Regions from separate parts of the Pantoea sp. X-Soil-YNGN-785 genome, predicted to be linked through region 2. Evidence: predicted binding sites of a transcription regulator. Region 2 holds the regulator's gene; each other region holds the start of a gene.
The links. The regulator PhoB, encoded in region 2, activates phosphate uptake and scavenging genes when phosphate is short. The targets are predictions, from matches to a motif close to CTGTCATAAAACTGNCNNAT.
Positions count from the first base shown of each region.

Region 1: pitA (inorganic phosphate transporter PitA) is a predicted target of PhoB. The motif match lies at 1,998-2,017, and genes of this name have one in related genera.
Region 3: glpT (glycerol-3-phosphate transporter) is a predicted target of PhoB. The motif match lies at 1,137-1,156, and genes of this name have one in related genera.

Region 1 is NZ_AP035942.1:3,745,717-3,748,996, forward strand. It holds gene AC6I8E_RS17485 (aldo/keto reductase) at 1-733, shown strand, start outside; gene AC6I8E_RS17490 (BaiN/RdsA family NAD(P)/FAD-dependent oxidoreductase) at 741-1,925, opposite strand; gene pitA (inorganic phosphate transporter PitA) at 2,169-3,280, shown strand, end outside.
Region 2 is NZ_AP035942.1:954,538-957,817, forward strand. It holds gene AC6I8E_RS04270 (AAA family ATPase) at 1-109, opposite strand, end outside; gene sbcD (exonuclease subunit SbcD) at 106-1,305, opposite strand; gene phoB (phosphate response regulator transcription factor PhoB) at 1,503-2,192, shown strand; gene phoR (phosphate regulon sensor histidine kinase PhoR) at 2,207-3,280, shown strand, end outside.
Region 3 is NZ_AP035942.1:189,985-193,264, reverse strand. It holds gene AC6I8E_RS00840 (carboxylate/amino acid/amine transporter) at 63-926, opposite strand; gene glpT (glycerol-3-phosphate transporter) at 1,301-2,641, shown strand; gene yigL (sugar/pyridoxal phosphate phosphatase YigL) at 2,688-3,280, opposite strand, start outside.

The sequences.
Region 1 (3,280 bases), 1.2 Mb from region 2:
TCGCCTTTCACCACACGTGGCTGAGGGCTACAACGCCGAAAATCTCAACGCCTTTATTGATCGCTCACGTGAAAATCTGCAGACCGAAACGCTGGATCTGGTGCAACTTCATTGCCCGCCGACCGAGATCTACTACAACCCGGACGTCTTCGCGGTGATGGATGAGATGGTGGCCGCCGGAAAAATCCGTCACTACGGTGTTTCCGTTGAGAAAGTCGAGGAAGGGCTGAAGGCGCTGGAATTTCCCAACGTCTCGTCGATTCAGCTGATCTACAACATTTTCCGCCAGCGTCCGGCGGAACTGCTGCTGCGTGAGGCGAAACGCCGTGATGTGGCGATCATCGCCCGTGTGCCACTGGCGTCAGGTCTGCTGACCGGTAAAATGAATGCCGACAGCGTGTTTGCCGCTGACGACCATCGCACCTTTAATCGCAATGGCGAAGCGTTCGATAAGGGCGAGACCTTCTCCGGCGTGCCGTATGAGGTGGCGCTGGAAGTGGTTGAGGAGATTCGCCGCTTCGTCACCGGGGACACCACCATGGCGATGTTTGCGCTGCGCTGGATCCTGATGAACGAAGATGTCAGCGTGGTGATTCCTGGCGCGAAAAATCGCGAACAGGCTGAAGCCAATGCCCGCGCCAGCGATGTCGATGCGCTCTCTGAGGAGACAATGGCAGCGCTGAAGCAGATCTATCAGGAGAAGATCGCGCCTCACGTGCATCAGCGCTGGTAAACGCGCGTTACAACGCCTGGGCACAGGCCCAGGCAGAACTCCACGCCCACTGGAAGTTATATCCGCCCAGCCAGCCAGTGACATCGGCCACTTCACCAATAAAGTAAAGCCCCGGCACCGCACGCGCCTCCATGGTTTTCGAGGAGAGCTGCGTCGTATCCACGCCGCCCAGCGTTACTTCCGCCGTACGATAGCCCTCTGTGCCGTTTGGCTGGATGCGCCAGGCGTGCAGCGTCTGCGCCAGCTCCGTTTGCTGTTTGCTGTTGAGCTGCTTCAGCGTGATGTCCGGGACCACCTTCAGCGCCTGCAGGACTTCCACCAGACGCTTCGGCAGGATTTTCGCCAGACTGTTTTTCAGGCTGAGATTCGGATGTGCTTCACGCTGTGCCGTCAGAAACGCCTCAAGCGGTGTGGCGGGCGACAGATCGATAGTGACGAATTCACCCGGCTGCCAGTAGCTGGAAATCTGCAATACCGCCGGACCGGACAGGCCGCGATGGGTGAAGAGCATCGCCTCTTTGAAGCGGGTGCCATCCTGCGCATCAATCGTGGTCTCCAGCGCCACGCCTGACAGCGTCTGCAGCTGCTCCAGCAGCGGCTTGTGCAGAGTAAAAGGCACCAGCGCCGCCCGCGTCGGAAAGACGCTCAGGCCGAACTGCTCCGCAATTTTATAGCCAAATGGCGAAGCCCCCAGACCTGGCATCGACAGGCCGCCGCTGGCGATGACCAGCTTCTCCGCCTGAACCGTACTGCCGTTGAGTTGCAGGGTATAACCGCTTTCATCGCGCGCCACGCTGAGCACTTCACTGCGCAGCCGCAGGGTGACATTGCCCTTGTCACATTCGGCCAGCAGCAGATCGACAATCTGCTGAGCCGAGTCATCACAGAAGAGCTGACCCAGGGTTTTCTCATGCCAGGCAATACCATGACGATTGACCAGATCGATAAAATCCCACTGGGTATAACGCGCCAGCGCCGATTTACAGAAGTGGGGATTGTGCGACAGATAGGCCGCCGGTTCGGTATAGAGGTTGGTGAAGTTGCAGCGGCCACCGCCCGACATCAGAATCTTGCGTCCCGGCTTTTTGCCGTTATCCAGCAGTAACACGCGGCGTCCCCGCTGTCCGGCCTGGGCGGCACAGAACAGACCGGCGGCGCCGGCACCAATGATGATAACGTCAAACTGTTCCACTGCGGTTCACTCACTTAACTGGAAAGGCGCAGATTGTAGTGATCTGCTCACTGAGACGCCAGCGTCAAAAAATTGCCGTAAATGTGTCATATTGTATCTGCTTAATATCTAACCCTTTTTAGCTGAGTTACCCTTCAGCCTTACGACGAAAGGTCAAATTAACGCTATATTTTCCTTTCCCATACAGCACGTTGTCGCGGATAATGCGCCGCGTTCATGTCCTCCAAAAATGGCGTAACGTTTATGCTACATCTGTTTGCTGGTCTAGACCTCAGTACTAGCCTGTTATTGGTTCTTGCCCTGCTGTTTGTATTGTTTTACGAAGCGATCAACGGTTTCCACGACACGGCCAACGCAGTTGCGACGGTCATCTATACGCGTGCCATGCGTGCCCAGCTTGCTGTGGTGATGGCGGGTGTATTCAACTTCCTTGGCGTGCTGCTCGGTGGATTGAGTGTCGCTTACGCTATTGTTCATATGCTTCCCACCGATCTGTTGTTAAATGTTGGATCGGCTCACGGTCTCGCCATGGTGTTTTCTATGCTGCTGGCGGCGATTATCTGGAACCTCGGCACCTGGTATCTCGGTCTGCCGGCCTCCAGCTCCCATACCCTGATCGGCGCCATTATCGGTATCGGTCTGACCAACGCCCTGATGACCGGAACCTCGGTAGTTGATGCACTCAACATCCCGAAAGTCCTGAACATCTTCCTTTCTCTGATCCTGTCGCCGATTGTCGGCCTGGTGATGGCGGGCGGCTTGATCTTCATTCTGCGTCGCTACTGGAGTAATACCAAAAAGCGTGCGCGTATTCATATGACGCCTGCTGACCGCGAGAAGATCGACGGCAAGAAAAAGCCGCCGTTCTGGACCCGTATCGCCCTGATTGTTTCGGCAATTGGCGTGAGCTATTCGCACGGCGCGAATGACGGTCAGAAAGGCATTGGCCTGATCATGCTGGTCCTGATTGGCGTGGCTCCGGCCGGTTTCGTGGTAAATATGAATGCCTCCGGGTATGACATTACGCGTACCCGCGATGCGGTTAATCACCTGGAGCAGTATTACCAGCAGCATAACGCCTCGCTGACGCACATCATCCAGATGGCACCGCCTAAGCTGCCAACGCCGGAAGAAGTGCCAGCGACCAGCCCGCAGGAGTTCCACTGTGACAGCGCGCGTGCACTGCAGGCAGTTCAGCGTGCTCAGGTGTTGCTGAATAATCTGCAAAGCTACGACCAACTGACGGTTGATCAGCGCGGTCAGATGCGTCGTCTGCTGCTGTGTATCTCAGACACCGCCGATAAAGCGGCCCGTCTGGAAGAGACATCACCGGATGACAAGCGCTTCCTCAATAA
Region 2 (3,280 bases):
CGGTTATCGCAAACAGGCCGTTGCTGGCAAAAGGCTCGGCGCGGAAGTCGATGAACCATTCACCGCGCAGGGCATTGAGGTTTTTAAACCGTAGCGTGAGGATCTTCATTGGGTCTCTTCCATAGCGGCCAGCGTCTGGCGAAACAGCGTGGTCATCTCGTCGATTTGCGCCGGTTGCAGCTCTTCATCCAGCGCCAGGCGGCGCGCGAAGACCTCTTCCACCTTCAGCTCACTCAGCGTTTCGTTGTCGAGCCCCGCCAGGCTCTGCTGCCGCTGTTCACGGCTGCGGCGCAGCAGCAAGACTTCGACCGGCAGCGTAGCGGTCAGGGTTTCGACCTGACGTTGCAGATCGCTGAGGTACTCCTGGGTAGTGACTTCGATGTCGAGCCAGGTCGGCTTCTCCTGCTCTGCCGTGCTGAAGGCGTTTAACTGCTCTGCAATCTGCGCCAGCGATCCTTTCAGCACCTGCATGGGTTGCGACTGCGGCACCACCAGCGGCGTAACTGACTGCAGGCCGCTGGCCGTCAGCTCCAGCAGGAAGACGCTCTTTTCAGTCCCCAGCTCATCAAAACTCAGCGGAATCGGCGAGCCGCTGTAGCGGATATGTTCGCTGCCCGCCACGCGCTGGGCGCGATGAATATGGCCGAGCGCAATATAATCAGCAGCGGGAAACGCGCTGGCGGGAAACGCGTCCAGCGTGCCGATGTAGATGTCGCGCACCGAATCGCTCTGGCTGACGCCGACGGTGGTGAGGTGACCGGTAGCAATGACGGGCAGCGCATAGCCCAGCGCCTGGGCGGCGGCGAAACGCTGCTGATAGTGGTGGGCAATCGCCTCCAGCAGCGAGGTCTGCTTGTCGCGGCCCGACTGACCCGCCCGGCTGCGCAGGATATCGCGCGGGCGCAGATAGGGAATGGCGCACAGCAGGGCACCCGGCTCGCCCTGGCGGGTGTTGAGCAGCAGCACATCATCCTGCGCCTGCGGGGTGGCGATCACCCGCGTGTTGAGGCAGGCCAGCAATTCGCGTGACTCGTTCAGCGTTGCCACGGAATCGTGGTTACCCGCCAGCACAATCAGCTGACAGCCCGCAGGCTGCAGTGCCACCACGAAGCGGTTAAACATCTCGCGGGCGTAGCTGGGCGGCGTACCGGTATCAAACAGGTCGCCTGCAATAATCAGCGCATCCACCTGATGCTGTTCAATCTGGATCAACAGCCAGTCGAGAAACGCCTGATGTTCCGCCGCCCGACTTTTGTTGTAGAAGAACTGCCCCAGATGCCAGTCCGCAGTATGAATGATGCGCATGATGAGTCCCTGCCGTTGTGATTCGCCGGGCGATTATACTGGCTCTGCGGCCAAAGCAAAAAAATGTCGCTGCGCTGTCATAAATGATTACCAGTGAGGTTACAGGCAGGTTATGTTTTTCATAAAAGTGTCACAAATCTGACGCATAATGGCGCCGCGAATCTCAGTGACAGCCGTCATAATCAGCAGGAGTAATAATGGCTAAGCGCATTTTGGTTGTGGAGGATGAAGCCCCCATCCGTGAAATGTTGTGTTTTGTTCTGGAGCAGAACGACTATCAGCCAATCGAGGCGGAAGATTATGACAGCGCCGTTGGCAAGCTGATTGAACCCTGGCCCGATCTGATTTTGCTGGACTGGATGTTACCCGGTGGCAGCGGGATTCAGTTTATCAAGCATCTTAAGCGCGAGGCGATGACCCGCGATATCCCGGTGATGATGCTGACCGCGCGCGGCGAAGAGGAAGATCGGGTACGTGGCCTGGAAGTGGGCGCCGATGATTACATTACCAAGCCGTTTTCACCTAAAGAGCTGATGGCGCGGATCAAAGCGGTAATGCGCCGCATTTCGCCGATGGCAGTGGAAGAGGTGATTGAGATGCAGGGGCTGAGTCTGGATCCCTCCTCACATCGCGTGATGTCAGAAACCACGCCGCTGGAGATGGGCCCCACCGAATATAAGTTGCTGCACTTCTTTATGACGCACCCGGAGCGTGTCTACAGCCGCGAACAGTTGCTGAACCACGTCTGGGGCACCAATGTGTATGTGGAGGATCGCACTGTCGATGTTCACATTCGCCGTTTACGTAAAGCGCTGGAAGTCTCCGGCCACGATCGCATGGTACAAACCGTCCGTGGAACAGGGTATCGTTTCTCTGCCCGCTACTAAACGGAGCCTTTACCGTGCTGGAACGCCTCTCCTGGAAGAGATTACTGACAGAACTGCTGCTGGCCTGTCTGCCTGCGGCGCTGCTGGGCCTGCTGTTTGGCGGCCTGCCCTGGTGGCTGCTGCTGAGCGTACTGGTGGTGCTGTTGTGGCATTTCCACAATCTGATGCGGCTGTCGCACTGGCTGTGGCTCGACCGCACCATGACGCCACCGACCGGGCGTGCCAGCTGGGAACCGCTGTTTTATGGGCTTTACCAGATGCAGCTGCGCAACCGGCGGCGGCGGCGTGAACTGGGCAATCTGATTAAGCGTTTCCGCAGCGGGGCCGAATCGCTGCCGGATGCGGTGATCCTGACCACGGAAGAGGGCACTATTTTCTGGTGTAACGGCCTGGCGCAGCAGCATCTGGGCCTGCGCTGGCCGGAAGATAATGGCCAGAATATCCTTAATCTGCTGCGTTACCCGGAGTTCTCCCGCTATCTGCGCCAGCGCGATTTTGACAAGCCGCTGACGCTGGTGCTGAACAACAAACTTCATATGGAGTTCCGCGTCATGCCCTATAGCGAAGGGCAGTGGCTGCTGGTGGCGCGTGATGTGACGCAGATGCATCAGCTGGAAGGGGCGCGCCGCAACTTCTTTGCCAACGTCAGCCATGAGTTACGCACGCCGCTCACCGTGCTGCAGGGTTATCTGGAGATGATGAATGACTCGGTGATGAGCGAGCCGTCGCGCAGCAAAGCGCTGCACACCATGTCGGAGCAGACGCGCCGCATGGACAGCCTGGTGAAACAGCTGCTGACGCTGTCGCGCATCGAAGCCGCGCCCGCGATCGATCTCAAAGAGAAGGTCGATGTGCCGGTGATGCTGAAGCTGCTCCAGCATGAGGCGGCGACGCTGAGTGGCGGTCGTCACGATATTCATTTCCATACCGATCCCCATCTGAAAGTGTTCGGCAACGACGAACAGCTGCGCAGTGCTATTTCCAATCTGGTGTACAACGCGGTGAATCACACGCCGGAGGGCACGCGGATTGATATCAGCTGGCTGCGTGGCAAGCAGGGCGCGACCTTCCGGGTGTGCGACAACGGG
Region 3 (3,280 bases), 760 kb from region 2:
ACCCATTCAACAGCCACTTTTCAAAGCCTGTTTATGGTCTGTGGCAGCGCACCCCTTTCACCTTATGACCGGTCACCGCGCCCCACCACCCAGCGCTTATGCACCCACAGCGAGGCGAAGATCACCAGCGCGCCCGCAATAAAGCTCGGCCAGTGCGGTTTCTGCTGCCAGATAGCCAGATTCACCAGCAGCCCGGCGGGCACGTGCATGTTATTCATTATGCCCAGCGTACCGGCATCGACCTGTGTCGCACCGTAGTTCCACATAAAATAGCCGAGACCGGAAGCCGCAACGCCCAGCCAGACCAGAATGCCCCACTGCAATGAGGTGGTCGGTAACTTCTGTGGGTTGCCCCAGGCGCACCAGGCGATGACGGCAATCAACACCGCCCCCAGATAGAACCAGGAGAAGGCCGTGTGCTGCGGCATGGGTCGGGTCTCCTGCAGACGCTTATAGCCCACCATGCCTGCCGCAAAGCAGATGTTAGCCAGCTGTACTAACAGCAGACCAAACCAGAAATGATCGCTGACTTTGTCATAGCGAATAATGGCCGCACCCGCTACCGCCAGTAACGCACTGAAGATATAGCCGATGCGCAGCGGACGACGGCTGATCAGATCGTAAATCAGCGTCACATAGAGCGGCGTCATCACCGTAAACAGCAGGAATTCTGACACGCTAAGGTAGAGATAGGCTTCGAAGCTCAGCAGATACATCACGCCCAGCTGCAGCATTCCCACCAGCATATACAGCAGTAGCGTCGAAGGGCGATAACCCCGCCAGCGCAGGAAAGGCAAAAATACCAGCGCAGCCAGCGCCAGCCGCATCAGCACAGAGAACCAGCTATCCACCTGCCCGGCGAGGTATTCGCCAATCAGGCTGAACGAAAAGGCCCACAGAATGGTGGTAATAATCAATAAAAACACGGCAACGACCCCGAAATTAACAGGTCGACAGTGTAAACAATGTGCCGCCGTCAGGCTGTGAAATCTGGTTGACATCTGATTATAATCCAGGCAATTAAACAGCCGACCGGATAGCCTGCTTACACTTCCTGACACATCAATCGACAGAATAGGTTTTCAGCCAGATAAAATGCGCGAAATGATCCATCCGGTGATCACTTCCGCTCCTTGCTGTAATAAAACTGTAACAAATGTGTCATTCATCACAGTAACGTTGCGCAACTAACACTATTCTTTGCGCGAAATGGAACATTCTGCATCCATTTTGTTCTGCACTTTCCTGCTCCAACCTGCCGGGAATGAAAAACCATAATGTGCCCTGGAGGGCCTCACTGATGCTGAGCATTTTTAAACCTGCACAACGTCAGCCGCAGGTGGCGGCGGATCACGTTGATCCGCTCTACCGTCGTCTGCGCTGGCAAATTTTCATCGGGATCTTCTTTGGTTATGCTGCCTACTACCTGGTCAGAAAAAACTTCGCACTCGCCATGCCCTATCTGGTCGAGCAGGGTTTTTCACGTGGCGATCTCGGGTTTGCCCTGTCCGGCATCTCCATTGCCTACGGCTTTTCAAAATTCATCATGGGCTCGGTCTCTGACCGATCAAACCCGCGCGTCTTCTTACCGGCTGGCCTGATTCTGGCCGCAGCAGTGATGCTGATCATGGGATTCGTCCCCTGGGCGACCTCCAGCATCATGGTGATGTTCGTACTGCTGTTTATCTGCGGCTGGTTCCAGGGCATGGGCTGGCCACCCTGTGGACGCACCATGGTTCACTGGTGGTCGCAGAAGGAGCGCGGCAGGATCGTTTCGGTCTGGAACTGTGCGCATAACGTGGGCGGTGGTATTCCGCCACTGCTCTTCCTGCTCGGCATGGCGTGGTTCAACGACTGGAAAGCAGCACTCTATATGCCCGCGTTTGGTGCCATTGCCATTGCGATTATTGCCTTTGCGCTGATGCGTGACACGCCGCAATCCTGTGGCCTGCCGCCGATTGAAGAGTACAAAAACGACTACCCGCCCGACTACGATGCCAGCCACGAAGAGGAGCTGACGGCAAAACAGATCTTCATGAAGTATGTGCTGCCGAACAAGCTGCTGTGGTACATCGCGCTGGCCAACGTCTTTGTCTATCTGCTGCGCTACGGCATCCTCGACTGGTCACCCACCTATCTGCGCGAAGTCAAACACTTCACGCTGGATAAATCGTCGTGGGCCTACTTCCTGTATGAATACGCGGGAATTCCGGGAACGCTGCTGTGTGGCTGGATGTCGGACAAAGTGTTCCGGGGTAATCGCGGTGCGACTGGCGTATTCTTTATGACACTGGTGACCATTGCGACCGTGATTTACTGGCTCAACCCGGCGGGCAATCCTGGCGTCGACATGGCCTGCATGATCGTGATTGGCTTCCTGATCTACGGTCCGGTGATGCTGATTGGTCTGCATGCGCTGGAGCTGGCACCGAAAAAAGCAGCAGGGACGGCGGCGGGCTTTACCGGCCTGTTTGGCTACCTGGGTGGCTCGGTCGCGGCCAGTGCCATTGTCGGTTACACCGTCGATTACTTCGGCTGGGACGGCGGCTTTATGGTGATGATTGCGGGCTGTGTGCTGGCGGTTATTCTGCTGTTACTGACCATGGTCAGCGAACACAAACACAAAAAGACCCTCGCCTGACGGCAATAAAAAGGGCCGGTTATCCGGCCCTTTTAACGCAGGCTGCTTAAGCAAGATAGAGCGTGCGCAGTGTCTGCGGCACCGCATCATCGGCATTCGAACCAATCACATCCAGCTCCGGCAGCGTATCTTTTAAGCGCTGATGGGCGTTCTGCATGATATAGCCCTTGCCCGCCATGCTCAGCATCTCCACATCATTCATACCGTCGCCAAAGGCAATGCAGCTCTCCAGTGAGTGACCCAGCGTTTTCGCGACCGCTTCCAGCGCATGTCCTTTCGACACGCCGCCCGCCATGACTTCCAGGCAGGTTGGCAGCGAGAAACTGACGTTAACCCGATCGCCCCAGCGCGCTTCAATCGCCTGCTCCATTGGGATCAGATGCTCAGGGTTTTCGCAGGTAAAAAAGACCTTGCTGATGTTGCTGGTTGGCAGCAGGCCCGGCTCATAGACCTGATAGTTGAACACTGACTCGCGGAAATAGTCCTGCTCAGCCGGGCTTGAACGGCTGACAAACCACTCATCGTCGCGGTAAACGTGCGTCAGAATATCGCTGTGATGATACTGCAGGCCAAACAGGTCGCTGGCGATATCCTCATCCAGATTATGACTGAACACCAGCTCGCCCTCTGCGTTGTGCA